DNA from 2 places in the Trichlorobacter sp. genome. Region 2 is predicted to be linked to the other one. Evidence: riboswitches for the same ligand, from Rfam matches in the RefSeq annotation. Region 2 holds a riboswitch; the other holds the start of a gene.
The links. Region 2 has a riboswitch for S-adenosylmethionine ahead of RBQ93_RS11925 (tetratricopeptide repeat protein). Riboswitches for the same ligand answer to the same signal wherever they lie in the genome.
Positions count from the first base shown of each region.

Region 1 (24,870 bases), on a different contig from region 2:
AGAAACTGGTCTTCAAAGGCATACTTGAAGGTATCAATCTTGTTAGCCTGCGCCTGCGTCTTCAGGGTTTCATCTGCCACAAGTTCTGCCTCAATCTGGTCAAAGAACAGCTTGTCGGCCTGTTCAAACTCAGTGCCGAACTGTTCATTCAAGAGGTCAATAATCTCGGAAAGCGCTGCCTTCTCTTCCTGTGCCCGCTTGATACCAGCTTCCGTCAGACCATCAAGCTCACCGGCTTCATCCTTTTGCAGCTCAATGCTACCGTCTGCAATCTTCTGGAGACGGTAATATTCAAGGGCTACTTCATCATCAAGCTGCAAGGTTTCAGACAAATCCTTCCTCGGTAACTTGGTTTGCAGCAGTTTTGCAAAGGCGTAGAACTTCTCAAAATCAGGCTCGGTAAACGGCATGATCTGGGCAAGGAAGGAATAGAGGTTTGTCCAGGTACGCAGACTCTTCTTGAACTCGTCCTTTTCATCCTCTTTTTCAATGGCCTTGAACCGATCAACAGCCGGGTCAATATGTGCGTATAACGCAGCTTGGTCTTTTACCGTCAGCCTGCGACTATCCCTGAAATAAACCCTGGAGAACGCCTCAATCTCCGACTGCCAGTAAATCTGTTTTTCATCCAGCTTTGCTTTCAGATCATACAGGTGGTTCGGGTCAGGCTCTGACACCACGGTGGTTATTTCATAGTATGGCTGGAATGACGCAAGGATCGTTTCCCGGTCATTCACAAAGTCCAGCACAAAGGTATCATCCTTGCCCGGACAGGTGCGATTCAGGCGGGATAGCGTCTGCACTGCCTTTACGCCGGAAAGTTTCTTGTCAACATACATGGTATGCAGCAGCGGCTGGTCAAATCCGGTCTGGTACTTGTCTGCAACAATCAGGATCTTGTACTCATCAGTATCAAACACCTCCGGCAGCTCTCGTTCACCAAAGCCGGTCAAGGCAGGCTCAGAGACACCTTCCGGGAAGTCGTTGTCAACCACCTTGCCGGAAAATGCCACCAGCACCTTGATGTCGGTATATTCCTTGGCCTTCAGGTAGCGTCTGAACTCGTCAAAGTACCTTTTGGCGTGGAGCCGTGAGCCGGTGACCAGCATCGCCTTGGCTCTGCCGCCTATCTTTTTTGCAACGATCTGCCGGAAATGCTCAATGATGATTTCTGTCTTCTGGGCAAGATTATGGGGGTGCAGTGATACATACTTGCCAATGGCCTGCGCTGCCTTCTTTTTGTTGAGTAGCGGATCATCCTCAATCGCCTTGGTCAGCTTGAAGTACAATTCGTATGTCGTGTAGTTTTCCAGCACATCAAGAATGAACCCCTCTTCAATGGCCTGACGCATGGAATACAGGTGAAACGGCTGTGGTTTACCCTCTGCATTCAGGCAGCCAAACACAGCCAGGGTCTTGTACTTGGGGGTGGCGGTAAAGGCAAAGAACGAGATGTTATTCTGCCGCCCCCGTGCTGCACATGATTTCTCAACCTCTGCATTGATTTCATCTTCATCATCATACTCAGCGGCATCATCATCAACAGCAGTCTCAAGGGATTTTGAAGAGAGCACCTCTTTCAGCTTCTTGCTGGCCTCGCCCCCCTGGGAGCTATGGGCTTCGTCAATGATAACGGCGTATCTGCGGTCTGGCAGATCGCCAATCTTATCAATCACAAACGGGAACTTCTGCAGGGTGGTAATGATGATATGAGTGCCGTAGCTGATGGCCGTGGCAAGCTGGGAGCTGTCTTTATCCACCTTCTGCACCACGCCGGTTTTGTGCTCAAACTGGTAGATGGTATTCTGAAGCTGGTTATCAAGCACCTTACGGTCTGTTACCACAATCACGCTGTCAAAGATTCTCTGGTCTTGTGCATTGTGCAGGCTGGAAAGCCGGTAGGCCAGCCAGGCAATGGAATTACTCTTGCCGGAACCGGCTGAATGCTGGATCAGATAATTTTTACCCGCACCGCTCTCTCTGGCGTCGGCAGTCAGTTTACGGACAGCATCAAGCTGATGATAGCGGGGAAAGATCATCTTCTCGCTTTTCTTCATAACGCCGTCAAACTCGTACTCTTCTGTTTGCAGGTGGACAAAGCGGTGGATGATCTCAAGCCAGCTATCTTTGGTCAGCACAGCTTCCCACAGGTAGGATGTCTTGTAACCGGCAGGATTCGCCGGGTTCCCTTTCCCGTTATTGCAACCCTTGTTAAACGGCAGCCAGTAGGTCTTGCTGCCGTTAAGTCTGGTGGTCATATACACTTCATCAGGATCAACAGCAAAATGGACAAGAGTCCGTTTTTTGAAGGCAAACAAAAGCTCACGGTTATCACGATCCTGGGCATATTGCCGCCTGGCATTGGCTGCGGTCTGGCCGGTAAAGTGGTTCTTTAGCTCCAGCGTGGCAACCGGCAGACCGTTCAGGGCAAGCACCAGATCAACAGAGTTTTTGTTTTTTGCGCTGTAGTAGAGTTGGCGGACAACCTTCAGACTGTTTTTTTCATACAGTGCCAGGGTATCAGGGTTCAGACCGGATTCCGGCTTGAAAAAGGCCATCTGAAACCTGATGCCGTAATCAACAAAGCCATTACGCAGCACGTCAAGGCAACCACGTAGATCAAGCTCTTTGTACAGCCTTTGAATAATCCTGTTGGGGCAATCAGCACCATGCACCGCTTCCAGTTTTGCCCATTTATCTGGCTGGGTGGCCTGAATAAAGCTGATGACATCTGCCTTGAACATGCCCAACTCAACGCTGTAGTCGTCAGCATCCCCCTGACTGTATCCGCCCTGTTCTACCAGGCATTCAATAATGGCTGTTTCAAAGATCTTTTCGGTATGGAGGTTGGTCATCTCTGATACTTCCTTCTTGTTTTGGTCGGGGCATATATGCCACTACCAAACTTAAAAATACATATATAACAGTTGGTTGCGTTGCTTAAACACGTTTTAGGCGCTAGTCCAGAAATGTCTAAAAATGTCTAAAAAAATCTATCTAGGCCGGTTTAGACATTTTCCACACTTTACCGTCAGGGTGAATAATTCCATTGTTTTTAAGTTGTTGCAGAATATTCTTTATTTTGTTTTTCTTTTGCTCTTCGTCTAAAACGTCTGGAAGTTTGTCTAAAAGCACCCTTTCAAAATCTACTTTCTTACCTTCATCAAATTCGTTCAAATAATCGATAATGACTTTCCTGCAATAATCGTCATCAATACCACGCTGTCTGATGTAGGCACTTCTATCACCTGTTACCTTTGCCACTGTTGCGGAAATGTGGAAGTTCGGTTTTCTACCCTCAATCAACCCTTTTGATTTCAGTAGCTTGATTTCAGCAGCAGCTAACGGGTGCTGTTTAGCCACCTTGTCGAGGAGAATAATCTCTTCCAGGCGTAAGTCAGGAAGTGTGGCAACCTTACGGGCGTAACTCATATCAAGCACTTTACCGAAGATGGTAACTTTCACTTCATTCGGTTTAAGATCGTATTCTGGCAGAGGAAAATACTTCTTGCGCTGTAGCATGAACATTCTCTTGATACCGCTTCCAATAGTATCAATCATGTTGAGATTCACCATTGCATCGGCCAGAAACTTGTTGCGGTAGTGTAGTGACGGGGCATCAGAGAAAAGGACTTCATTGATGCTTTTGGGGATGAAAGTACCGGAATTGCTGAACGTTAGGAAGCCATCCTCTCGCTCAACAACGGTAACCTTGCCGCCGATCTGATAGTCCTGGTGGGCAATGCAATTGTTTAATGCTTCTCTGATGATGTACGGTTCATACTGATCCACCTCATCAGGGAAAAGTGTGCCGTCAGTAAGATAGCGATACTTCAGATTTCTGATTTTGCCATATACTGCCTCAGTGTTAAGAATATGAGGACAACTGAAATGCTGGTAGTCCTTCTCAATATTATCTCGATCCTTTAATACCCAGGTAATCTTGCAAGTTGCAGGGCTTATAAAATGTTCTGATTCTTCCTTGCCCAACAGAATGATGGCGGCGCGGGTTATCTTGCCTTTAATGCATACCTTCGCCTTGTTCAAAAAGGTCAGGTCATCCCAGCCGTCAATTTCATCAATCAATTTAGGATTTTTGGTTTTAAACGCTGACCGGGCTTTCTGAATAGCATCTGCTGATAGATCATCCAATGTAGCCTCATCACTGATAACAGCACTCCAGTCTTTCTCTGTGCCTTGGCTGCGGATGCGCTCTATTTCTTCCAGATTAAGGGGGGAAAGGGACTCTCCATCACGCCCGTAATAATGGCCCTCCCAGGCGACAGGGATACCTTTGGGGGCAGCTGGAATCTGAAACATGAGCACCCGGCCCTCCGGCAGGGTAAGTTCGTGAATATCAATAAAGGTAATGCGGTTGGTTGTCTTGTCGGCAATCTCTTTTTTCAGGGATTCAAGAGAGCGGGTATCTACACGGTAGCTGCTGCCAACAATGTTGTGGGTTTTGTCATGGACGCCAAATACAAGCCAGGCATTAGCAAGCGATTTAAGAGCTGCCTCGTTAGAGAGCGCACTAAAATATTTTCCTATCTTGTCGAAATGGTAATCATTTTTGGCTTCCTTAAATTCGACAATCTCGTTCTCAGATTTCATGTTTCTGAGTTCTTCAAGCTTATTAAGCAGATCCGGGGACTTCATACATCCTCCTCCTCATCCGGCCTGACTAAACCATTGACGAAGTTAGAGTATGCGACTTCAGCTAATATCTGCTTTAATACCATCTTTTGTCTTGCTGTTGCATTTGGCTTTAGATGCCCGTCGGGGTAAAGCTCCTTTACAATTTGCGCATTGGTTCCAAATATATTCTCATCAATAGCATCAAGGGTTTCAGGAAGGCCATGACCTAATATGCTTCCTGTGTCAGGATCAATAAATTTAACGTCAGGGTTGTTATCAAATGTCACATCCTTACCCAGAAAAGTCTTTTTTCCACTTATTGAAGGCCACATAACACCAAAAAACTCAACTGACCCAGGCGGATAAATTTTAGCTAACTGAATGGCACCATCTATTGAATCGTATTCCTTTTCTCTAATCATCCTGATCAAGACATTTAATGGCTCCATATCTAAACGTCCAGCCAATACTTTTCTGTTGTCTACCAACTCCTTTTGCAAAAGTTCCTGTGCTTCATAGAGGTTATCCCCGATAAACGAAAAAATCAGATTGTCATGATCCTGAGTTGGAACAAAACCTTTTGCATCATGCAAATAATCAAGTCTCCAAATATAAAATTTGCTGTCCTTCCAGCTCCAGCCTCCAAACAGAAAGTTGAAGCTGCCTAAAACATCCTTGAATTCGCGAGTGCCATAATTAGAAATTGAGTTGCATAACTCTGTAAATAAATTGGTTATATACTCCAAAACCTCTTTAATATCGGTGCTGGCACTGGATAGGTGGGCGTCAAATTTAATCGAAGAGATGAGGTTCAGTATTAAAGGATAGGTTCTTTCTGTGTCGCCAGCGAAACAGATAAGGCAGTCTTTTCTTGGAAGTTCAAACAGTTTTACTCCTGTGTGCCACCGTTCTCCCCCAGACAAGCAACTGTCTGTCGCCACAATCAGTTCTTGTTTGTCATTTTCTTGCCGTACCCATGCAGTACAGAGTGTCATCCTATAACCTCATCACTTACATTAATTTTTCCAGTCACTACATCCGAAATCAATGTGGAACGATATTCTTTGTAAAGAGTTATTAACTTTTCCTTTAATTCGATAAGCTGGTCAATATCAGCTGTTTTCTTATCAAGAAAAGAAGTTATAAGTGTTTGCTCAGTATAATCAGTTGTGACCGGCAATTCGATGTCACCCAATAAACCACGACTAATTCTTTGCATAGTAGCACCTCGCGCAATCAGAGATGTGTACTCAAAATATCGAGGATTTGACATTGCATATTTGAGAAATGATTTTTGATATTCTGTATTCGGTCTAAGGACAACATTGTCTACCGATGTTACGATTCGTTTGCCGAGATCAGGGATGATACAACATCTACCGATAGGTGGATTTAAGCGCGAAATGACTAAATCACCTGGGAAGACTTCAGTGCAATTAAGCTTCTCAAATGTCTCCTCGGTAATGTATGTTTGCCCCTGTTCCTTGTACTTTCCTTCACCAACATTACCTGTAGTGATATACCTAATTTGAGAGTCATCAAAAACAATATCTTTACTTTCAATCCAGTCACCATCAAGGAAGAGGGTATCTTCATCCTGAGCTAGATACTTTATTTTTTTGATTTTCCACCCTTCTGGAATCTCTCCAATCCATTCTACTTTTGAATCTTTGTATTTTTCGTACTTCTTACAAAGACCAGAACCTTTGTTTTCTAGCTTCAATCTTTCATTCTCCAGTTTCAGGATATCTTTCTTGATTTCATCAAGTGAGCGTAGTTTTTTAAATTCATGAAAATAATTGGTGAAATTGATCTCATACCCTACTTTGGTCTTGCTCTCATCAATCCAGGCATCGGGCACGTGTGGCTTAACTTCCCGCTTAAAATATTCGGCGATGGTCTGCTTAACCAGTTTGCCGTTCTCATCTTTCCGCAGAAAAGGAATTTTCTCAAAATCACGCAGGTTTGAGTCGGCCTTTGGCTCACCGTTACGGCCTTTCACAATCTTTCCGGCAGCGTCCCGCTCCGGTCGCTCAACCGTCACCCGCCAGTAACCAAAGAAGTCATTGGGGTAAATCTTGCAAAACTCATTTTCTTCAAAATTGCCATAGATGTTGGTGATATAGCCAATGCCCCGGCTGTTGCCGTTTTCCGGTATCTCTTTACGCTTGTTGCCCAGGCTGCGGGGCATCTTCTGCCAGAAGCGGTTTTCGGTGATGGCCGGGTTTTCATCATCTTTACTGCCGGTGGCGTTGATAAGCTGAATCTTCCCCTTGCGTTCCTGCTCTTTATGGTTGGTGAGAATCCAGATGTAGGTTGATATACCGGTGTTGTAGAAAAGCTGATCCGGCAGGGCGATGATCGCCTCCAGCCAGTCATTTTCAATTATCCATTTACGGATTTCGCTCTCGCCGCCCCCTGCCTGACCGGTAAAGAGGGGCGAACCGTTAAAGACAATGCCGATGCGGCTGCCGTCCGGCTTCATCTTTGAAATCATATGTTGCAGAAAGAGCAGCGAGCCGTCGTTGATGCGGGGCAGACCTGCGCCGAACCGTCCGGCAAAGCCCTTTTTTTCTGCCTCGGCCTTGATGATCTTTTCTGCCTTTTTCCAGTCTACGCCAAAGGGGGGATTGGAGAGCAGGTAATCAAAATGCTCCCCCTCCAGGCCGTCAACGGTAAAGGTGTTGCCCATCTTCACGTTGGCCGGATTCTGCCCCTTGATCAGCATGTCTGATTTGCAGATGGCGTAAGATTCGGGATTGATCTCCTGACCAAACACCTCAAGCTTGGCCTTGGGGTTCAGGTTTTTCAGATAATCCTCAGCAACCGAAAGCATGCCGCCGGTGCCGCAGGCCGGGTCATAGAGGGTTTTGACGATTCCCTCTTTGGTTAGAATCTCGTTATCGCTCTTGAAAAGAACATTAACCATCAGCTTGATAACTTCGCGGGGGGTAAAATGCTCTCCGGCGGTTTCATTGGATATTTCAGCAAACTTGCGGATCAGCTCTTCAAAGACATAGCCCATCTGCATGGTGGTGATGTGCGTCAGGTCTATCTTGGCAAACTCATCCACCACCTTGAACAGAAGGTTGGTGTGTGGATCATCCATACGGGAGATATGGTCATCAAAACTGAAATACTCCACAATCTCGCGGGCACCGGCAGAAAAGCCGTTGATGAAGTTACGCAGGTTGGCTGCAACATTGGCCGGTTCCGCCTTGATTCTGGCAAAATCATACTTGCTGCGGTTATGGAAATTAAGCCTGGCCACCTTGTTCAAGGTAAGGTCTTTGGCGCTGTCGGAGAGTTTTTCAACCTTTGGCAGGTAATCCAGCACAGCCTGCTTAGTGGGAGCAAGGATGCAATCCAGACGGCGGAGCACGGTCATCGGCAGAATGACCTTGCCGTAATCAGACTGTTTATAGTCACCGCGCAGCAGGTCGGCCACGCTCCAGATTTTATTGGCCATACCTTTGAAATCAGTCATTACGATGTGATCCTTTCCATCAGCACCACGGCATGGGCCGAGATCCCTTCACCGGTACCGGTGAAGCCCAGACCCTCCTCAGTGGTGGCCTTGACGTTGATCCGGTCAACCTCCACCCCGCAGGCCCGGGCGATGTTCTCCCGCATGGCCGGGATGTGCGGCGCCATCTTGGGCCGTTGCGCAATGATGGTGGCATCCAGGTTGCCGACCCGGTAGCCGCGCCCCCGCACCAACCCCACGACGTGCTGTAAGAGCTTCATCGAGTCAGCCCCCTTGAAGGCCGGGTCGGTATCGGGGAAGTGCTTGCCGATATCCCCCATGGCCAGCGCCCCCAGTAGAGCATCCGCAACCGCATGCAGCAACACGTCGGCATCGGAGTGCCCCAGCAACCCCTTGTCCCACGGGATTTCCACCCCGCCCATGATCAGCTTGCGGTCATCCACCAGCCGGTGGACGTCATAGCCATGTCCGATACGCATCACATAAAGTCCTTTCCAATCAAAACCATTTTAACGCAAAGGCGCAGAGGCGCAAAGAAGGTTTCCTGTTAGCAAACAACGCTACCAGTCGTGCATTTCTCTGCGTCATTGCGCCTTGCTTTCATACTTTGCGTTAACCGTCTTTGGGACGGTTGTATCCAGCAGGTGCCGCGGCTGCACATTGCCCAAGGCTGCCAGCAGACTGTTTTTGACCTGGGGGATATCCCGCTCCAGCTCGTTAAGCAGCCGCTTCATCCGCTGCCGCTGCTGATCGGGATCGCCGGCCACCGGGCAGGAGCAGGAGACTGAGCTGATGCCGGCCTGCCGGACCAGCTCGATGATCTCACCTTCGGCCAGATAGACCAGTGGCCGGATCACGGTGATATCGCCGTCGTCACAGACCGTCCTGGGCGCCATCGCCTTGAGGGTGCCGATGAAAAACTGGTTCATCAGCAGGGTCTCAATGAAGTCGTCACGGTGATGGCCCAAGGCCAGCAGGTTGCAGCCCAACCGTCGGGCCGCCCCGTACAGTGCGCCCCGCTTAAGACGGGCACAAAAGGAACAGTATGAGGAGCCGGGCCGCAGTTTGGCGTTAATCACCGCAGCATGGTCGGTCCGTTCAACCTGCAGCGCCAAGCCCAGCGGCTCCACAAAACGCTGGATCGCCTCGCAATCAAAACCAGCAAAACCGGCATCCACCGTGACCGGCAGCAGCTCATAACGGATCGGCGCCCGCTGCTGCAACTCGCGCAACAGCAGCAGCAGGGCCTGTGAATCCTTGCCCCCGGACAGGCCGACACAGATCCGGTCGCCCTCCCTGATCAGGCCGAAGTCGGCGATGGCCCGGCCAACCGAGTGGCGCAGACTGCGCCACAGTTTGGAATCAACCCCCTGCGGGCAGGCCATCCGCTAGCCCCTGGCGGCCCGGTCCAGGAATGTGCGTACCAGCGGGGCAAAGGTCTCGTGTTCCAGCAGGAAGGCATCGTGGCCGTAGGCCGAGGGGATCAGGTGGTACTCGGCCGTCTTACCCTGTGCACGCAGACAGGTGGCCATCTCTTCGGTCTGGTAGGGTGGGTAGAGCCAGTCGGAGGTAAAGGCGAAGAACTGGATCGGCGCACTCACCTGACCGAAGGCCTCAGCCATCGATTCGTAGCCCCAGGCCACGTCGTACAGGTCCAGCGCCTTGGCCAGATACAGGAAGGAGTTGGCGTCGAAACGGTCCACAAAGTTGTAGCCGTTGTAGTTCAGGTAGCGTTCCACCTCGAACTGACCGAAGAAGTCGAACAGACCGTCCTTGGCCGAGTAACGTCGGCCGAACTTCTGCCACATCGACTCGTCGGACAGGAAGGTGATGTGGCCGATGCCCCGCGCCAGGGCCAGGCCATCCTTGGGGTTGTGCTTATACTCCCCCTTCTTCCAGGTGGGATCGTTGAAGATGGCCCAGCGGGCCACGGCGTTCAGCGATATGGCCTGGGGTGACGGCCGGGGAGTGGTGGCCAGCACAATGGCTGAGGCGATCCGCTGCGGGTACTGGGTGGCCCATTCCAGGGCCTGCATGCCACCCATGCTGCCCCCCATCACGGTCAGCAGCCGCTCAATGCCGAGATGGTTGAGCAACAGCTCCTGAGCCCGCACCATATCGCGCACGGTGATCACCGGAAAGGTCAGGTTGTAGCGTTTGCCGGTCTTGGGGTTGATCGAGGTGGGACCGGTGGAACCGTAGCAGGAGCCGATCACGTTGGAGCAGATCACGAAGTAGCGCTCGGTGTCCAGCAGCCGACCGGGACCGACAATGGCATCCCACCAGCCGGGCCTGGTGTCCTCTTCCCGCCGCTTGCCGGCCAGATGGGCATCGCCGGTCCAGGCATGCTCCACCAGGATGGCGTTGGAACGATCGGCATTCAGGGTGCCGTAGGTCTCATAGACCAGGGTCACCGGCGCAAGTATCCGCCCGCTCTCCAGCCTGATGCCTGCGTCAAAGGTGATGCTCTGTTCCTGAATGATGCCGACCGACATGCAAAAAGCCCCTGTTCATGATGAGCAGGGGCTTTGGGTGGTGTACGCCGAAAACCTCGCTCATCTTCGCCTTGCGGCAGGATTTAGCACCTGGCGTCCCTGCGGGGACCGGTTGCTGTGGCTTCGTCGGGCCTTATCCCTCCACCACTCTCGATAAGCAGATTGTTAAGCGGAACAGTACGGTAAGCCGAGCATGCTTGTCAATCAAATATCCGGTGCTGAGGCCGGCAGAACGGTCTGGAAATAGTGGTGGGCATCTGGTATAGATAACCAGTTGCAGAGTCTGCATCAATCCTACGCGAGGAGGCGACATGAAACGGCTGGTACTGCTGCTGGGCCTGGCCCTGCTGCCGCTTTTCAGCGGCTGCGCCCACAACTATTTTAATGTCCCGCAAGACAGTTTTGCCGAACAGGTCAAGGTGCTTGGCATCGTGCCGATCATCGTGGACAGCGAGTCCGACATCCGCCACCCGCAACGGGAGGAACTGATCGAGCTGCTGACCAGGCAGAGCCGGCTCTATGAACGCTCGCTGACGCGGCTGATCAAGAATACCAACAGCTTCTACACCGTGACCATGCTGGATACCGATCCGCAAGCCCTGTTCAAGGAGCAACTCTTCCGCCGTGAACGGCGTGATGATGCCTCGATCCAGTACAATAAATATTTCTGGAAGACCGACGGCATAATCGAGCTGATCCACAAAAGCAGCCTGGACGCCCTGATGGTAGTAGTGATCAGCGGCATCACCCGCCCGGAACGGATGGTCTCGGCCAACCTGATGGAATCCCTTGAAGCCGACTACAACTACCTGATCATGACCGCCCAGATTCTGGACCGCAAGGGGAACATCCTCTGGGAATACCCTAACTTCCGGACCCGCAGCCTGTCCTATGACCCGCTCATCAACCTGCAGTATCCCAATTTTGATGAAGCCCGGGCTAACCTGAGCTCCAAGGTGCAGACCAAATTCAAGGCGCTGGAGGGGATCAAGCGTGCCCTTGAGAAACGGCGGCAGGATTTCCTGCTGCAGGAGACCAGCGAGGTTGAACTCTACATGGACCAGTTTGAGTCGATGAGTGAACTGCTCAGCATTAACCGCGAGCCGAAAGCCAGCCAAGCGGCCGAGCAACCCAAGCAGGATCCAGCCAAGGAGCCCAATCCATGACCATCGAGATCACCCTTGACGGCAACAAGCGGGTGAGCGCCCACTACCCCGACGGCCTGAGCCTGGCAACTGACCAGAGCGTCGAGGACGGCGGCGAAGGCGCGGCGCCGTCTCCCTATGCCTGCTTTCTGGGGGCCATCGGCACCTGCGCCGGGGTGTATGTTATGGAGTTCTGCCGGGCGCGGCACATCCCCACCGAGGGGGTGGCACTTACCCAAGAGGCGGTCTTTGAGACCGACGAGCAGGGCAAGCGCCGCCTGGCAGCGGTCAATCTGACCATCAAGCTGCCAACCGATTTTCCGGAAAAATACCGCGGCGCCATCGTCAAAGCCGCCGGTCTCTGTTCGGTAAAGAAGGCCATCATGACCCCGCCGGCCTTTTCCATCGACTACCAACTCGTGTGAACCGGCCCGTGGACGACGCCCGCAAGGAAAAACTGAAAAAAGAGCTGCAGGGGATGGGGCTTGCCGCCCTGGGTATCTTCATCCTGCTGGCCTTCCTGACCTTCAGCGCCGCCGACCAGTCGCTGAACAGCTGGTCCAGCGAAGGCGGGGTGCGCAACCTGGGGGGGCGGCTGGGTTCCCAGGTGGCCGACCTGTTCTTCATGCTGTTCGGCCTGGCAGCCTATCTGGTGCCGGGGGCGCTGCTGTTCCTGGCCTCCAACCTGCTGCGTTTCAAGGAACTGCGGCTGCGTGGCTACAAGCTGGCCGCCTTCAGCGGTCTGCTCTTCTCCCTGTCGGCCTTGTTCGCCTTCAATCTCGAATCCACCGTGCTGTTCGGCCAACAGGTCCCCACCGGCGGCGCCATCGGCGCCCTGACGGTCCGCTTTCTGCGGGCAGTGGTCGGCACCACCGGCGCCCTGCTGGTGCTGCTGCCGCTGCTGGCGGCCTCGATCATGATACTGTGCCGTTTCTCGTTTGTACTGTTTGCCGGCTGGTGGCTGGAAACCATGCGCCAGAAGTGGGCCGCCTGGCGGGAACGGCAGGCCCACCGCAAGGATGAGCAGCAACGGGACAAGGCCCTGGCAGCCGGCAAGCCGGCACCGTCCAGCGGCCCGGTCATCAAACCCCAGGCCCCGCCGCCACCGCCACCCAAGCCCAACTTCTTCAAGAAGGAGAAGAAGAAGGAGGCTGCCAAAGACAAACCGATCCAGGAGACCTTCGACTTTATCACCCAGCAGGAAGGCTTCCACACCCCGCCCCTGTCACTGCTTGACCCGCCGCCAGCCAGCGATCGCCGGGTTGACAAAGAGGCACTGGCAGTCAACGCCCGGCTGCTGGAGAAGAAGCTGCTGGACTTCGGCATCGACGGCGAGGTGGTGGAGATCGCGCCCGGCCCGGTGATCACCATGTACGAATTCGCCCCGGCCCCCGGCATCAAGATCAGCAAGATCGCCGGCCTGGCCGACGATCTGACCATGGCCCTGCAGGCGCTCTCGATCCGGATCGTGGCGCCGATCCCCGGCAAAGGGGTGGTGGGGATCGAGGTGCCCAACCGTGACCGGGAGACGGTCTACCTGCGGGAGATCTTTACCTGCGAGGAGTTTCTACAGAGCCGGATGAAGCTGCCGCTGGCCCTGGGCAAGGATATCGCCGGACTGCCCTCGATGGCCGACCTGGCCAAGGCGCCCCACCTGCTGGTGGCCGGCTCCACCGGCTCCGGCAAGTCGGTCTCGGTCAACACCATGATCCTGTCGCTCCTGTTCACTGCCACTCCGCGGGACGTGCGTTTCATCATGGTGGACCCCAAGATGCTGGAATTTTCCATGTACGAGGGGATCCCCCACCTGCTGCTGCCGGTGGTGACCGAGCCGAAGAAGGCCTCGCTGGCACTGAAATGGGCCGTGGTGGAGATGGAACGCCGCTACCGGCTGCTGGCCGACAAGGGCGTGCGCAACATCGAATCCTACAACCGCAAGCTGGCCACCGAAGAGGAAGAACAGGACGCCCTTGCCGCCTCTGATGCAGAAATCATCGAGGAACTGGAAGAGGTATTGGAAGGCGAGGACGCTGCGCCGCTCGACGAACCGCTGCCGTTTGTGCTGGATGACAAGGAACCGCTGGAACACAGCCACCTGCCGTACATCGTGGTGATCGTGGATGAGCTGGCCGATCTGATGATGGTGGCCGGCCGCGAGGTGGAGGAGCATATCGCCCGTCTGGCCCAGAAGGCCCGCGCTGCCGGCATCCACCTGATCCTGGCCACCCAGCGGCCGTCGGTGGATGTGATCACCGGCCTGATCAAGGCCAATATGCCGTCGCGCATCTCGTTCCAGGTCTCCTCCAAGGTCGATTCACGCACCATCCTGGACTGCAACGGCGCCGAAAGCCTGCTGGGCATGGGCGACATGCTCTACCTGCCCCCCGGTACGGGACGCCTGCAACGGATTCACGGCGCCTTTGTCTCCGATGCCGAGGTGCAACGGGTGGTGGACTTCCTCAAGAAACAGGGCAAACCGGTCTACGAAAAGTCGATTCTGGAGATGAAGGACAGCGACGACAAGACCGACTTCGGCGATGAAGAGCTGGATGAACGCTGGGAGGATGCACTGCGTCTGGTGGCCGAAACCAGGCAGGCCAGCATCTCGATGGTGCAACGCCGCCTGCGGATCGGCTACAACCGGGCCGCCAGGATCATCGAGATGATGGAGCGGGAGGGGATGGTGGCCCCCGGCGACGGCACCAGCAAGCCCCGCGAGATCTTCCTCGAGAATATCAACGTGTACCTGAACTCGCCGATCAACAAGTAGGAGTTCATGATGGACATCACAGCCGCAGCCATTCAGTTCACCGTCCAGCAGGGGGATATCGCCGCCAACCTGGCCTATGTCCGCGAGGCGCTGGCTCGAGTCGCCGCTCAAGGGGCCCAACTGGCGCTACTGCCGGAGATGTGGTCCACCGGCTTCGCTTACCGGAACCTGAGCGAGCTGGCCCAACAGACCGATGCGGTGGTAGCCGAGCTGCAGCAGCTATCGGCCCGCCACCAGCTGGTGATCGTCGGCAGTCAGCCGGAACCGGCCGGTGACGGCCGGGTCTACAACACCGCCCATGTCATCGACAACGGTCGCCTGGTTACCAGCTACCGCAAGCTGCACCTGTTCTCACTGCTGGGGGAGGACAAGGCCTTCAAGGGGGGCGACGGCTGGTGTCTGGCCGAAACCTCGTTGGGCAAGATCGGCGTGATCATCTGCTACGACCTGCGCTTCCCCGAGCTGTCGCGCCGGCTGGCCCTGGAAGGGGCCCGGGTGATCTGCGTGCCGGCCCAATGGCCCAAGCCGCGCCAGGAACACTGGCGCACCCTGTTGCGGGCACGGGCCATCGAGAATCAGCTCTACGTGGTTTCCTGCAACGCCTGCGGCCTGATCGGCAAACTGGACTTCTTCGGCATGAGCATGATCATAGACCCCAAGGGCGAGGTGCTGGCCGATGGCGGTGAATTGCCGGGGGAGATCGTGGCCCCGCTCTCCTGGGAGACGATGGATACCTGGCGGGCCCAGATCCCCTGCTTCAACGACCGAAGACCTGAAGTTTATTAGACTAATCCCTGAATTTCTTGACGCCTCGATCTGGGGCGACTACTCTTTAAGTGCACGTCTAATGTAGAGCATCTGGAGGTTTGTTGTGACAGATATGTTGAGTCTGGCCGGTACCGGACCGGTCGTGTTGGCGGTCTTTGTGATCCTGATCTTTTTCTCGGTGGTATCCTGGGCGATCATCTTCTACAAGCTGTTCCAGATCCACAAGGCCAACAGCGAATCGGTCCGCTTCATGGACTTCTTCTGGAAGACCAAGCGCTTTGACACCATCGCCGCCCAGGCCGACCGCTTCTCCAGCTCACCGCTGGTGATGCTGTTCAATGAAGGCTACAGCGAGCTGAAGCAGGTGATGGATGGCGATGCCAAGCAGGAGCAGACCGGCGTCAGCACCGATCTGGGCGACATCGACAACGTCACCCGGGCCCTGCGTCGTGCCACCAACCAGGAGATCAACCGCCTGGAAAAATACACCACCTTCCTGGCCACCACCGGTTCGGCTTCGCCGTTTATCGGCCTGTTCGGCACGGTCTGGGGGATCATGGTGGCCTTTGAGGGGATCGGCCGCACCGGCTCGGCCTCGCTGGCCGTGGTGGCGCCCGGCATTTCCGAGGCGTTGCGGGCCACTGCCATCGGCCTGATCGCCGCCATTCCGGCCGTCATGGCCTACAACCACTTCCAGCACAAGATCCGGGTGCTGGTCAAAGAGATGGACAGTTTTTCCACCGAGTTCCTGAACATTGTCCAGCGCAACATCACCGGCAAGTAGGAGCAGCTCGATGGCTATGGGACGAGGAAACGACGAACGGGGCATGGTTGCCGAGATCAACGTCACTCCCCTGGTGGACGTGATGCTGGTGCTGCTGGTGATCTTCATGGTCACCGCACCGATGATGCAACAGGGGGTGCAGGTCAACCTGCCCAAGGCCGACACCAAGGGGATGAGTGCCCAGGAAGATACGGTTATTGTAGCGGTTGACCTCAACGGGCGCACCTTCATCAACAAGGACGAGGTGCCGGCCGGTGACCTGCGGCAACGGTTGAGCGAGCTGTTCGCCACCCGCACTAAGAAAGAGGTCTTCCTCAAGGCCGACGCCGGCGTACCCTATGGCGAGGTGGTGCGGGCCATGGCCGATATCAAGGGCGCCGGCATTGAACGTCTGGGCATGGTGACGGAGCCGGCCCAGAAATAACCATGCACGCCCTGCAACGACGATCAGACACCTGGCTGGGTGTCACGCTGCTCCTCTCCGCCACGGTCCACGTGGCGGCCTTTGTTTGTATGGTCTGGCTGCAACAGTTGCAACCCGATCTGGGCCAGCTGCAAACCACCTATTATGTGGATGTCGTCAACCTGCCGGTGGCAGCCCCCCAGGCCGGCAGCCCGTTACCGGAAGCCTCGCCAGCCAGCGAAGACGAGGTTGCAGCAGCCCCCCAGGCCGGCCCCCAGACACCACCAGCCACACCGTTCCCCTCAAACGCCGGCGGCAAGGCCGCCCCCAGTGAAGACCACGGGTTTCAGGAGCGGATGGCCAAACTGGCCGCCAAGGCTGCAGAACAGCGCCAGGCAGCTGCGCTGGAATCGCTGCGCAGGAAGATCGGCGGCGGCAAGGTCGGCATGCCGGGGGCCGCAGGCAGCCAGGCCGGTAGCGATTACACCGCCTACCTGCACTCACGGCTGAAAGACGCCTTCCGCAAGACCATCAGCTACCAGAGCTCGGCTCCCTTTGCAGTGGTGCGCCTGACCGTCGATGGTGATGGCCGCATCCTACGGACCAGGTTCGAGCGCAGCAATGGCGACAAGCTGTTCGAGAGCGCCGTGCAGCGGGCCATCAGCCTTGCAGAGCAACGGATCGTACCACCGCCAGGGCGCAGCACCTATGAAGGCACCTTTGTCTTCAAACCCCAAGGAGTCACGCAGCAATGAAACGGATCATCCGCCTGCTGTGCGGTCTGGCGCTGCTCTGCAGCCTGACCGGCACCGCCGGCAGCGCAACCTATATCGAGGTAACGGCACCGGGCAACCGGCTGCTCAGGCTGGCTATCGTACCAGCCCAGCCGCTGGGTGACACCGTCAGACCCGAGTTGGCCAACGAGATGGCCGAGGCCCAGGTGTTCGATCTGACCATGTCGGGGCTTTTCACCGCCGAACGGCGTGATGCCGCCCCCCTGCCGCAAGGCTTGGGGCTGAGCGTCATAGATTTCATCCCCTGGCTTACTGCCGGCTACGACCTGTTGATCCGAGGCGAATACGAATTGCGGGGCGACGAGCTGACGGTTGAGTTCCGTCTGTTTGACGTGCTGAACAAAAAACCGTTGCTGGTCAAGCGCTACCTGGGCAGCCGTAAGGACCTGCGACGCTTCAGCCACCATTTCATCGACGAGCTGCTGGCCACCCTGGCCGGCGAGCGTGGTCCCTTTAGCTCACGCATCCTGTTTGTCTCCACCCAGTCTGGCAACAAAGAGATCTTTGCCATGGACTGGGATGGCCATAATCTGCAGCAGATCACCAGAAGCGGCGCCATCACCATCAGCCCCGATGTCTCCCCTGATGGCCGCGAGATCATCTTTACCTCCTACAAACGCGGCAACCCCGATCTCTACAAGCGGGCCCTGTCCAGCACGGTGGACGTGCCGCTCTCCACGCGGCGAGGGGTTAATATTACCGGCGCCTGGTCGCCGGACGGCACCAGGATCGCCCTGGGGCTGTCCAAGGACGGCAACACCGAGCTCTACCTGATCAATCGTGACGGTTCTTCCCCCGAACGACTGACCGTCTCCCACGCCGCCAACCTGTCGCCCTCCTGGTCGCCGGATGGCTCCAAGATCGCCTTTGTCTCCGACCGTCTCGGCAGACCCCATATCTTCATCATGGATGCCAATGGCGGTAATGTGCAGCGGGTGACCACCAACGGCGGCAATAACTTCAATCCGGCCTGGTCGCCCAAGGGCGACAAGATCGCCTACACCCACCAGTCTGGCGGCTTTCAGATCTTTGTGATCAACACAGACGGCAGCGGTGATACGCAACTGACCAGTGAGGGCAGCAACGAGCGGCCACGCTGGTCGCCGGACGGCCGGCTGATCGCCTTCAGCTCAAAACGAGGCGGCAACGAGGCGATCTACGTCATGCGGGCCGACGGCAGCGGCCAGACCAAGGTCAGCCGGAGCAGCGGCAACAACATTCACCCCGTCTGGGCCCCACGCCATTAAGTTTTTTACGAGTTGCGGTTGCAAAAGACGCTCTGTTGAGTATACTGAAGCACATTGTGACATGCGTAACGCATCACAAGCTGTTGATTACGGAATCACCAAGGAGGCGTCAATGCGTAAGGAATTTAGAGGTTTGATGGTTGTTATGAGCCTGACCGCCCTGCTGGCTGCTGGCTGTGCCAAAGAAGAAGTTGTCACCAAGGATGAGCCGATGGTCCAGCAGCAGACCGTTCAGCAGGCTGAACCGGCTGCTCCGGCTGCAGCTCCCGCTGCGCAGGCTGCAGCACCGGTAGCCACAGTTGCTGAGCCTGTTCAGGAACAAGCTGCCGCTAAGGCATCCGTGGGCGTAGCTCTGGCAACCGTCTACTTTGACTTTGACAAGTCCGACCTGCGTCAGGATGCACGCGACGTACTGTCCCAAAACGCTGAGGCGCTGCTCAAGCAGATCGGCGACGTGAAGGTCAAGATCGAAGGCCACGCTGACGAGCGCGGTTCCGACGAATACAACATGGCCCTGGGCGACCGCCGTGCCAAATCCGCTGAAAAATATCTGATCAACCTGGGCGTCAGCGCCGACCGGCTCTCCACCGTCAGCTACGGCGAAGAGAAGCCTGCTGTGCAGGGTAACGATGAGGCCGCCTGGTCCAAAAACCGCCGCGCCGAATTCCTGATCGTACAATAGGCAGCTGTTCCCTGTCTGACAAAAGCACCGGTTGCCGGGACCTCCCCCGGGTCCGGTGCTTTTTTTGTTGCCGGCTTGACTTTTATATTTTTTTATATATATGAAAAGATATATATTAACGTTCAAGGATGGCGCATGCGAATATTCGGAATAACCTTCATAATCATCGCAAGCCTTCTGCCCGGAGTCAGGGCAGCGGGAAGTGATCTGATGCAACTGACCCTGCAGGAAGCGATCGCGCAAGGACTGGAACGCAACCACCAGGGCCGCGCCGCACGGTTCCAGGCCGAAGCGGCCCGCTCCGGCGCCACAGCCGCGTCACTGCACTACCTGCCCAGCGTGACCGTGGAAGAAAGCTGGACCCGTTCCAACATGCCGGTCACCACCTTCATGATGAAACTGAATCAGGGACGTTTTACAAATCAGGACTTCGCCATCTCCAGCCTCAACGACCCGTCGCCGGTCAATGATTTCAAATCAGCAGTCACTGTCGAACAGCCCCTGTTCATGCCCGAAGCCTGGGCTGCCCGGCGTGGTGCGCGTTACGCTGCCGAACGTCAGGAGGCGATCACTGAACAGACCCGCGAACAGATTGCCTTCAGCATCTTCCAGCACTACCTGGCGGTACAGCAGGCCAGGGCACTGCTGCAGGCCACAGAAAAAGCGGTTGAAGAGGCTCGCGAGAGCCGGCGTCAGGCCACGGTCAGAGTAGCGGCCGGGCTGGGGCTAAAATCGGACGAATTACGGGCCGCAACCCATCTGGCAGCAGCAGAGCAACAGGCGATCAGCGCAGCCAACAACCTGACTCTGGCCCGGATGCAACTGTCGCTGGCCGTGGGTGGCCAAAGTGGTTCACAGGTTGATGCCGGCGGCGAGGTCAGCCTGCGCCATCCCGGCCAGCAGCCTGATCAGTTGCTGCAGCTGGCCCAGCAGCAGCGCCAGGACCTGTTTGCCAGCGAGCTGGGCAAAGACCAGGCCGATGCCGCCCTGCTGCAGAGCCGTGCCGGATTCCTGCCCACTGTCGGAGCCTTTGGCTCCTGGCAGATGAACGACCACACGCGGCCATTCGGACAAGAGCACAACTCCTGGGTGGCCGGCATTGCAGCACGCTGGAACCTGTTTGACGGGTTCCGCACCTGGCATGCAAGCAGCCAGACACAGGCTGTGCGGTCAGCAGCAGTTGAGCAACTTGCCCAAACCCGCAAAGAGGTCAGCTATCAGGTACATGAGGCCTGGTTGCGGCACAGGGAAGCGGAACAACGGCTGGCGGTTGCCCGTAACGCGGTGTCAGCGGCTGAGGAGGCCACCCGGCTGCTTTCAAAGCGGTTCGATAACGCTTTGGCCACCATGCTGGAACTGCTCGATGCCCAGTCTGCACTTAATCAGGCGCGCGCCGCCCTGGTGGAGAACGACACCGCCCTGACACTGGCCACCGGTCGCGTCTATTACGCTGCCGGCAGCTTTCTGAAGGAGATTCAGCAATGACCCGACTGCCGCTACTACTCCGCCTGCCCGCCCTTGGGGCATTGTTGATCGCCCTCGGCGCATGTTCCAACACGCATGATCAACCGCCGGCAAGCCAGCAGGTACTGAAGGATGTGCCGGTGGTTACCGTCACCAGCAGTGAGTTGGCGCAGACGGTCGAACTGTCCGGAATTGTCAGGGCCCGCACCAGCGCCCTGGTTGCGGCACGCATCCCCGGCACGGTCAGCCTGCTGCAGGTGCGTGAAGGAGATCGAGTGCGCAAGGGCCAACTGCTGGCCCGGCTGGAGGCACAGGAACAGCTGGCCCAGGCCGGCGCAGCCAATGCCGGTATCGAAGAGGCGCAGCGCGGGCTGGACGAGGCCCTGGCACAACGCACACTGGCCGACGCCACCTTGAGCCGCTTCCAGGTGCTCTATGACGAACAGGCCCTGACCCGCCAGGAATTCGAAACCCGTCAGACCGAGTGTGCCCTGGCACATCAGCGCGTTGCCCGTGCCGAGGCCCGGCTGCGTCAGGCACGTGAAAACGCACGGGCCGCCGGGGCCATGGCCGATTATGCGCGGATCACTGCACCGATTAGCGGCATCATCACCAGCAAGCAGGTCGACCTGGGGGTAACCGTCTTTCCGGGCCAGCCGCTGATGACGATCGATGACGAAACCAGCTACCAGTTGGAACTGGTCGTACCGGAAAGCTACGCTGCACTGGTGCGCCCCGGCACGCCGGTCCAGGTCAGCCTGGATGCGCTACAGAAAACCGTCAACGCCACTGTGGCAGAACTGGTGCCGGCAGCCGATCCCGCCAGCCGCACCTTCACCGCCAAGGTCAACCTGCGCGTAAGTGGTCTGAAAAGCGGACTCTTCGGGCGGGCGATCCTGGCGCTGGACACCACCCGCACGACGTTGCTGGTGCCAAAGCAGGCCATCTTTGAGCGGGGTGCCTTAACGGCGGTCTGGACGGTTGACCAGACTGACACCATCAGAATGCGGCTGGTCAAGGTGGGCAAGGCAGCCGGTGGCCAGGTCGAGATCCTGGCCGGCCTGACCGGCGGTGAACGGATCGTGGCAACCCACCGGACAACGTTGGTGGATGGGGCCAAGCTGGTCCCGTAACAACCGAGATACGACGATCGTTTCGAAAGGGAGCGTTATGAAGACATTGCTGCTGACCCTGGGCCTGCTGGCAGCCCTGGCCGAAAGTGCCCGGGCCGATAACTTCCGCTGCCCCAACGGCGCCATCGTCTCCACCGGCGATACCATGGCCGAAGTCTATGTCGAGTGCGACCCGCCCAGCTTCAAAAATGTACGCACCGAATCGGAGGCCGGATACCGTGGCACCACCATCCTGATCAACGTGGAAGAATGGACCTACAACGAGGGGCCGCATCGCCTGATGCATACGCTGACCTTCCGCAACGGGGTACTGGAAAAAGTGCAGACCCTGGGCTACGGGAAATAGACCATGACTGAACCGTCCCTCGGCTTTGCGGGCAAGGTGGCCCGCGCCTTCATCGATTCGAAACTGACGCCACTGATCGTAGTGGCCGCGCTGCTGCTCGGCCTGTTCGCCATCAAGATGACCCCGCGCGAAGAGGAACCGCAGATCTCGGTGCCTATGATCGACATCTATCTGCCACTGCCCGGCTCATCACCCCAGGAGGTGCAGGAGCGGGTGGTCAAGCCGTTTGAAGGGCGGCTGTGGGAAATATCCGGCGTGGAATACCTCTACTCCATGAGCCGCCCCGGAATGGGGGTGATCACGGTCCGCTACAAGGTGGGCCAGAACATGGAAGAGTCGCTGGTCAAGCTGTATAACAAGGTGATGAGTAACCGCACCTTGCTACCGGCTGGCGCAGGCGAGCCGCTGGTGGTGGCAAAATCCATCGACGACGTGCCGATCCTGGCCCTGACCCTCTGGTCAGAACGCTATGATCACGCCATGCTGCGCAAGGTGGCTCGCGAAATCTGCGACGAGCTGAAGAAGACCGACAATGTGGCCGAGGCCGAGATCAAGGGCGGCCTCACCCGGCAGCTACGGGTAACCTTGGACGGTGCCCGGCTGGCAGGCTTCGGCATCTCGCCGCTCCAGATCGCAGCAGCCCTGCAGCAGGGCAACGCCTCGCTCCCCTCCGGCGCCTTCAGCGGTGCCAACCGCGAGATGCTGGTGGAGACCGGGCTGTTTCTGGACAGTGAACAGTCGGTGCGCCAGCTGGTGGTGGGCCTGCACAGCGGCCGGCCGGTCTATCTGGGCGATGTGGCCCAGGTCAACGATACGGTCAAGGAGCCGGATGATTACGTCTTCATGGCCCTCGGCCAGGGGGTCGGTCATCGCCAGCTGGGCGGTAATCCCCATCAGGACTACCCCGCCGTTACCGTCTCCATTGCCAAACGCAAAGGGGCCAATGCCACCTGGGTGGCGGACGACCTGCTGAAAAAAGTGGAGTTTATGAAGGGCCGGGTGATTCCGGCCGACATCCAGGTGACGGTGACCCGCAACTACGGCGAGACCGCCCGTGAAAAGAACAACGAGCTGCTGTTTCATATGTTCCTGGCCGCCATCTCGGTCACGATCCTGATCGCCCTGTTCATGGGCTGGCGGGCCGGGGCCGTGGCGGCCATCGCCATCCCGGTCACCCTGGCGCTGACCATGCTGATCTTCTACCTGATCGGCTACACCCTGAACCGGATCACGCTGTTCGCCCTGATCTTCTCGATCGGCATCCTGGTGGACGACGCCATCGTGGTGGTGGAGAACATCCACCGCTATTTCACCACCACAGTCCTTGAGCCGCTGGAGGCGGCCATCCGCGCCGTGGATGAGATCGGCAACCCGACGGTGCTGGCCACCTTCGCCGTGATCGCCTCGATCCTACCGATGGGCTTTGTGGGCGGTCTGATGGGCCCCTATATGCGGCCGATCCCGGTGGGGGCCAGCATGGCCATGATCCTCTCCATGTTCATCGCCTTCATCGTGACTCCCTACTTCGCCTACCGCCTGATGAAGGGCCAGCACCATAGCGGGGCCGAACCGGAAGGCGAATCAAAACTGACCGCCTTCTACCGCCACTGGATGGGGCGCCTGCTGCACGACGTGAAACTGCGCAACGGCTTCCTGATCGCCGTGGTGGTGCTGCTGCTGGCCTCCTGCTCGCTGATCTACTTCAAGGCAGTTACGGTCAAGATGCTGCCGTTCGACAACAAAAACGAGCTGCAGGTAATCATCGACGCCCCGGAAGGGACCCCGCTGGAGCAGACCGCCCGGATAACCCGCGAGATGGGCGATGCCCTGCGCAGCGTGCCGGAGGTGACCGATTTCCAGCTCTACATCGGCACCAGTGCGCCGTTCAACTTTAACGGCCTGGTGCGGCACTATTTCCTGCGCAAGGGGCCACACCTGGCCGATATCCAGATCAACCTGCTGCACAAGGGGGATCGTTCCGCACAGTCACATGACGTGGCCAAGAAGATCCGTCCGCTGCTCAAGACGGTGGCCGACCGGCATCAGGCCAGTGTCAAGGTGGCCGAGATTCCGCCGGGACCGCCCGTACTCTCAACCCTGGTGGCCGAGATTTACGGCCCGGATGACACAGCACGTGCCAGCATCGCCGAAAAGATCAAAGCGATCTTCACTGCCACCGCCGGGGTGGTAGATGTTGACTGGTACCGCGAGAGCGACCAGCCCAAGGCCACCTTTGTGGTGGACAGCGAAAAGGCGGCCCTCTCCGGCATCAAGGTGGCCGACGTGGCCCGCACCCTGAGCATGGCGCTGTCCGGCCAGGATGTAGGTCTGCTGCACCTGCCCAAGGAGAAGGAGCCGGTGGCCATCAACCTGCGGCTGGCAACCAACCAGCGCAGTTCCCTGGCCGATCTGGCCTCGATCAGCGTGCCCGGCCCCCGTGGCAGCGTGCCGCTGTCACAGCTGGTAACCGTGCAGACCGGCAGCGAGGCCAAGACGCTCTACCGCAAAAACCTGAAAAATGTCGTCTATGTAATCGGCGATGTGGCCGGCGAGATCGAGGCGCCAGTCTATGCCATCCTCAAGATGCAGAACCAGATTGCCGCCCTGCCGACCCCGGACGGCTCCACAATCGAGATATTGGCTGCCCGGCAGCCCTGGTCTGAAGCCACGATGGGCATGAAGTGGGACGGTGAGTGGCACATCACCTACGAGGTGTT
Region 1 is NZ_JAVEPN010000004.1:64,207-89,076, reverse strand. It holds gene RBQ93_RS03670 (type I restriction endonuclease subunit R) at 1-2,855, opposite strand, end outside; gene RBQ93_RS03665 (RNA-binding domain-containing protein) at 2,998-4,656, opposite strand; gene RBQ93_RS03660 (hypothetical protein) at 4,653-5,630, opposite strand; partial or broken gene RBQ93_RS03655 (type I restriction-modification system subunit M) at 6,347-8,122, opposite strand; gene ispF (2-C-methyl-D-erythritol 2,4-cyclodiphosphate synthase) at 8,122-8,601, opposite strand; gene ttcA (tRNA 2-thiocytidine(32) synthetase TtcA) at 8,707-9,507, opposite strand; gene metX (homoserine O-acetyltransferase MetX) at 9,511-10,617, opposite strand; SAM riboswitch class I at 10,675-10,777, opposite strand; gene RBQ93_RS03635 (hypothetical protein) at 10,929-11,783, shown strand; gene RBQ93_RS03630 (OsmC family protein) at 11,780-12,187, shown strand; gene RBQ93_RS03625 (DNA translocase FtsK) at 12,184-14,532, shown strand; gene RBQ93_RS03620 (carbon-nitrogen family hydrolase) at 14,539-15,318, shown strand; gene tolQ (protein TolQ) at 15,413-16,084, shown strand; gene tolR (protein TolR) at 16,095-16,508, shown strand; gene RBQ93_RS03605 (TonB C-terminal domain-containing protein) at 16,511-17,242, shown strand; gene tolB (Tol-Pal system beta propeller repeat protein TolB) at 17,239-18,528, shown strand; gene pal (peptidoglycan-associated lipoprotein Pal) at 18,641-19,210, shown strand; gene RBQ93_RS03590 (TolC family protein) at 19,421-20,695, shown strand; gene RBQ93_RS03585 (efflux RND transporter periplasmic adaptor subunit) at 20,692-21,807, shown strand; gene RBQ93_RS03580 (DUF2845 domain-containing protein) at 21,845-22,153, shown strand; gene RBQ93_RS03575 (efflux RND transporter permease subunit) at 22,157-24,870, shown strand, end outside.
Region 1: another riboswitch for S-adenosylmethionine. It lies ahead of metX (homoserine O-acetyltransferase MetX); the one in region 2 lies ahead of RBQ93_RS11925 (tetratricopeptide repeat protein).

Region 2 (6,318 bases):
TGCGTTAAATACGTATCCCATAATAATGATGCCAGATGAAACAATGCCAATAAAAGTTAAAAGCAATTTTGTTTTAACAACTTTTTTTAACATGATAATCGAAGGGAGCGATAAAGCGGTAACCGCCATCATGAAAGCAAGCACCGTTCCGAGGCCGACACCTTTGAGGACCAATGCCTCAGCAATTGGGAGTGTCCCAAAAATATCGGCATACATCGGCATGCCAAGTAAGGTTGCGATTATGACTGAGAATGGATTATTGGTCCCAAGAACTGCTTCGATAAATGTTTGCGGAACAAAACCATGAATTAAAGCCCCAATTGCCACACCAATAAAAATGTAGAGCCATACTTTATGAATAATCTGCTTTACTTGACTAAATGAGTAATTTACACGTTCTTTCGATGTCATTTTAAAATCATCAACATGATTAGTCTCAATTGCTGTTTCTTCTAAAGTTGCGGTAACAAAGGGCTCGACATAGCGCTCCATTTTGAAAACGCTAATCAGTGTTCCACCAATCACAGCAATTAATAAGCCCATCACAACATAGACTAACGCAATCTGCCAGTTAAAGATGCTGGCCAACAAAATAACGGAAGCAAGATCAACCAAGGGTGAAGATATAAGAAAAGAAAATGTGACTCCAATTGGTAGGCCAGCTTTCGTGAAACCAATAAAAATGGGAATCGATGAGCATGAGCAAAAGGGCGTTACTGTTCCGAGAAGAGCACCGATAATGTTGGCAAAAGGGCCTTTTACTTTGCTTAAAATAGCGCGGGTGCGTTCCGGGGCAAAAAAAGACTGGATGTAGGATGAGATAAAGATAAGAACTGTTAACAATATGAATATTTTAATAACATCATAAAGAAAAAAGGTTCCTGCCTTGTAGAAAAGTGTTTCGGGGTCAACATTAAAAATTGTTTTAAATAACCAGTCGATGATATTTTGTAGCCAAACCATTTTCAAAAGCTGGTCATTAAGCCAACTAAATATTATCGCAAACGCTGTCACAAGTTTTTTCTTTCTGTAGCAAAGAATTTAGATAATCGATCATTTCTTTTATCTCTTTATGATTGATTTTATGTTTTTTCCACGTTCCTTCTTTATAAGCGTTCAATATGGAACTATCAGTCATTATTTTTAGATGATAAGACAGCGTTGGCTGCGAAATGGAAAGATTATTAATAATCGTGCAACCGCACGTTTCACCTTTAGCTAATGCATCGATAATTATTAAACGATTAGGATCACCAAGAGCGTGAAATCGTTCTGCCATTTTTTTATTCATCGGCCTCCTATATATAGATGTTTATCTATATTCAATATTGATATTTTATATTTTTGCTTAATCAAAGTCAAAGTTGATTTATCACTTAAGACAATTTGTATCGATAAACCGCCTCTCGACAAAACGCCTTTTATTTGCTATAACAATCTCACCATAAAGAGAACGGATAGGGACAAGCCCTGTGACCCGTCAGCAACCTACGATACGCAAGGTGCTAAAGCTTGAATGATGGGAAACACATAGTTTATCTATGCCCATCATTTCGATGGGCTTTTTATTTCTCTTTTTGGTCCTATATTAAAAAGGAGAAATATATGGAAACAAAGAAGTATGGTAAGTTGCCTCCGCCAAAAAATGATGTTATTGCCTATAATAAGAAACGACGTGAACTATATTTAGAAGGGATTGATTATTTATTTGGTAAAAATGGTCAAGATAAAAATGTAAAGAAAGCCTATCACTTGATTAAACAATCCGCTGACATGAATTACGCATATGCAAAAAACGCAATCGGCTCGTTCTATTTGACAGGCCAAATCGTTGACCGAGATTTTGCTAAAGCCTTTAGAATTTATAATAAAATGGCGAATCGTTTAAACCCAAACGCCGCCTATAACCTTGGGAAAATATATAAAGATGGTTTACATGTTCCACAAGATTTAGAAAAAGCCAAGTACTATTATAATAAGTCAGTCGCTTATGCCGTGCGAGAATACCTGCAAGGTGAGGAATTAGGCTTACGCTTTTTAAAAGAAGCTTTTCGCTTTTCAGAAGAAAAGATTAATGAAGTGTTTGAAATTTATCATAATAATCCGATTTGTGAATTTTGCCATGGTTTAGTCCCTGTCGAAAATGATTTTGCTTATTTTCGACTAAACATTCGCTGGATAAGAAAAACATTATTTAATACCGATGATAGTATAAATTTTAGTCGTGGCGAGCCAGTATTAAAAAACGGCTATTGTTGAGCTCTTTGCGAACATTTATACGTTGATCCAATTCGACAAGCTCTCAAAGACAATATAATTTCACAAGCAGAAGTCGCGCTTTTACATGAACGTGATGATATGATGGCAGCGATTAAAATATTTATAAAGTCGGAATTAAACTAATAAAGACGGTTTGTATATAAAAAGAGAAATCAAAATAAGAGCATAGATAAATAATTACACGAAGCACCTAAATGAATTATTAAATTGAATAAATTCATAGTAGTAGGCATTTTCAAACTAAATAGTATTTTCATCTAACAAGTTGTTTATGGTCGCTATTCCCAGTTTGAATATAGAATAACGGTATTTTTTTACTAGCCGCCACCGCGAAGCATTAAACATAAAGGCATCGAGGTCAGCGCTCTTTAGTGATGATAAAATTGACATTAGGCATTAAAAAACGCGATTAAACCTGCTATTAAATGCTACTAGTAATTGATAAAATAAAGTAGGATTTTAAGCAGTAATCAAGTTTTAGTCTTGGACACTTATTAATGAATTATTCGTAATGAAAAATGATATTCGTCGTTATATCCATAAAAAGAGGACACAAATTATGCTTTATGAACAAACGTTAATGCGGCTAAACGCAATTGACAATATCAAAACCGCAGACATTGATTTAATTGCCAAAGAATACTATCAAAGTAAAATTGATGTTGCAGAATTATATCCGTATCTTTCCAAAAATAGTGCTATTCATCGCATTTATTTCTATGTTTCGCTCAAGTCGATTAAAAAATATGAAGATCAAATTTCTTTTATCGAAGACCATTTTTCTGATTTACATGATTGGTGGCATGTCGACTTTTTATTGCAATTGCTGACAAAAGCTCCATCTTTTTCTTATGTTTATGAAAAAGCCAAACAATATATTCAATCTGAACTTACGTTTGTTAGAAGGTGGGGCTATGTGATTTTTCTTAGTGGTTGGCAAAAAGATCGACATTATACCCTAAAAATTTTAGCCTTATTGCATAATGATCAAGAACATTACGTGCAAATGGCGGAAGCTTGGTTACTAGCGGATTTGGCCATTTATAATCCGGAAGTAGTGATCGATTTTATTAAGTCACAATCATTACACTACAAGATCATTGGTAAAGGAATTCAAAAAATGTGTGATTCTTTCCGCATCAATGATGAATTTAAAATACGGGTTAAAGCCTTACGCAGTTTATATAAATAGAAAAAAACAGTATTAACGATTACGAAAAATCCAATTGATGGATAGCCACATTTATTTGTTTTTCACGTTTCTTTTTCGCTGACCAATTGAAAATATGGTGATTTTTTATATGCGCATTTTTATTAAGTAACAACGCTTTAAATTGTTTCATTGCTTGATTTCCACCCATCCACTTAAAGGGGAAGTGTTGAGTTAAAAAACAAATTACGGGTTTTTTAGATAAATCATCGATTTGGTTTAAATAAGCTTTCATGAGTGGAGAAAGCATAAAGCCACGGACGGGAGCGCCAAAAATATAAGCATCCGCTATTGGCAACTTTGGACAATTGATAAATTCAATTTTTTGCTCATCAACTTCACGATCATTCCGTGCTTGAATACGTGCTAATGACACTTGGTGACCAGCAGCAATTAATTTTGTCTGCATCTTTATTGCGACTGCAAGAGTATGTCCAGTCTCAGAATGAATAATGATGGCGATTTGCATAACGTGGCCTCCAGTAAAATACCAATATTAGGCTATCATAATCCATAGAGAAATTTAATAGAAATCATCATCAATTGCCAAGTTTTTAAATCACGAATTTGATGATCAATCAAGTTGTCTTTTGGATATATACTTTGCGGTTTTCTTGTATGCAGACTCTAGAAGGACTAAACTAAAAGTGGCTTCTTTCTATAGAAGTCAGAACAATTAATTTATGAAAATTACGGTTTTAATGGAAAATACGACAAGTAACCCGGCCTTATATTTTGAACACGGCTTAGCGCTATATATCGAAACGGCTAAACACAAAATTCTTTTTGATGCGGGGGCTTCTAAATATTTTGCCCATAATGCGCGCACACTTGGGATTGATTTATCCCAAGTTGATACTTTTGTTCTTTCCCATGGTCATAATGATCATGGCGGTGGCCTTCCCCACTTTTTAACAATAAATAAACACGCAAAAATCTATGTGCAACAACAAGCCTTAGATCAACATTTTTCCAAAAGGAATGATACATATGTGTATATTGGGGTTAGTTTGCCAGAGCCAAGTCGGGTAATTTTCGTCAATAAAGATTTAGTGATTGATGAAGAATTGCACATATTTAGCCAAGTGCCCGAGAAAAGATTTTATCCTCACAGTAATCGTAACTTATTTATATATCGCGCAGGAACGTACCCACAAGATGATTTTGCCCATGAACAAAATCTTTTAATTACCGAAAAAGAAAGACATTATCTAGTCGCGGGCTGTGCTCATAAAGGAATGTTAAATATCATCAATGCGGCCTGTCAATTCAGTAAGGGCCAAATTGATGTAGCTATTGGTGGACTGCATCTTTATAGTCACTCGAGTGGGATAAGCGAAGCCGAAAATATCATTCAAGATATTGGGTATGCCTTATTAAAGACAAAAGTTCGCCTTTTAACTTGCCACTGTACTGGTGAAAAAGCATTCACAATCTTGAAGCCGATTATGCAAGACAAAATTACCTATCTACGGACAGGGCTGTGTTTCGAATTATAATCAGCATTTAACTGCGCAAAATCAGGTTTTTATACATTTCTTTGCTGAAAAGAAATAATTTCTTTGTTGATAATTTGTCCTTGTTCGATATCAATCGCTTTTTCAAGAACGGAATTACCGCGATATGTATTATTTTCTAAAACAAATAATAAGTGTGGGAAAAGCACCTTACTAATTTCAAAAGAAGCGGCTTCAAAAAAGAAACTGGGACTATGATCAACACCATAATACGTCACATGACCAACATGAAATTGTGGTTGCGTAAAAGATGTCGGCTGAGCAAATTCGAATCCCATCCCCGCATCACAACTTACATCAATAATTAATAATGGCTTTTGCAAGGATAGAGCTTGTGTGGTTGACATAAACATTTTAGGTTTTAACGGATTTTGTAAAATACAATTAACGATGATATCGTATTCTGCTAATTCAGTAAAAGCGTTTTTCCCTTCCATCAAAACGTGACTGTTGTTCACTTGATATTTTTTAAACTCAAGTTGAGGATTATTAACTGCAATTTGTGCTTTTGAGCGTCTTGAATAAACACTTACTTTTTCTGCACCGAGGCCAAGTAATGCTGTAATCGCCCCTTTGCCAGTTGACCCATAACCGATAACGGCGATTTTTTTATGATTCCCATAGGCGCCGGCAGTGATACCCGCTAAGGTTAATGCATGGATAACCGACGCATAACCAGCAATTTCATTATTGCGTGCAAATATATGTTTACCTTTAACATCCTGATCCCAAGCATACATATGTTCCCAAGCAATTAGTGTTAACTTTTTTTCAATCGCCACATCGACAATCGCCGGCGTTTGAACAGCATGTGGCCAACCCCAGACAATTTGATTTGTTTGAAAATAATGATAATCATCTTTTACGGGTTTTGGTAACACAACAAGATTAACAAGTTTAAAAATTTCTTGACGTTTAGCAGTTCTAACATAATTTTGATTAAGATTTTCAATTCCAGGATAACCTTCTTCAAAAATAATTTTCTTCAATAAATTAGGCGTGAGCTTAATTAGGTGTTTCCAATGTAAAGGATAGCGTTTTTCATTTTGCTTTTGTGATGAATACAATAAACCGATTTTCATAATTAACCTCCAAAGATTATCTATATTATTAAAGTAAATTACTATTTTTATGCTAACATAGAAAACCTAATAATAATAATGGTAACAAATGCTATTAAGGTCCAATTTATTGACTAGCCAAAATTTAATAATAAAAATAAACAAATTATATGAATCTAAAATTAATGCATTATTAATAACATTTTTAACTATTTTCACATTTATTAAGTATGACAAATTTTAATTAGAC
Region 2 is NZ_JAVEPN010000024.1:9,324-15,641, reverse strand. It holds gene RBQ93_RS11935 (permease) at 1-1,014, opposite strand, end outside; gene RBQ93_RS11930 (metalloregulator ArsR/SmtB family transcription factor) at 989-1,291, opposite strand; SAM riboswitch class I at 1,440-1,526, shown strand; gene RBQ93_RS11925 (tetratricopeptide repeat protein) at 1,606-2,259, shown strand; gene RBQ93_RS11920 (DNA alkylation repair protein) at 2,792-3,472, shown strand; gene RBQ93_RS11915 (hypothetical protein) at 3,492-3,959, opposite strand; gene RBQ93_RS11910 (MBL fold metallo-hydrolase) at 4,174-4,989, shown strand; gene RBQ93_RS11905 (hypothetical protein) at 5,019-6,089, opposite strand.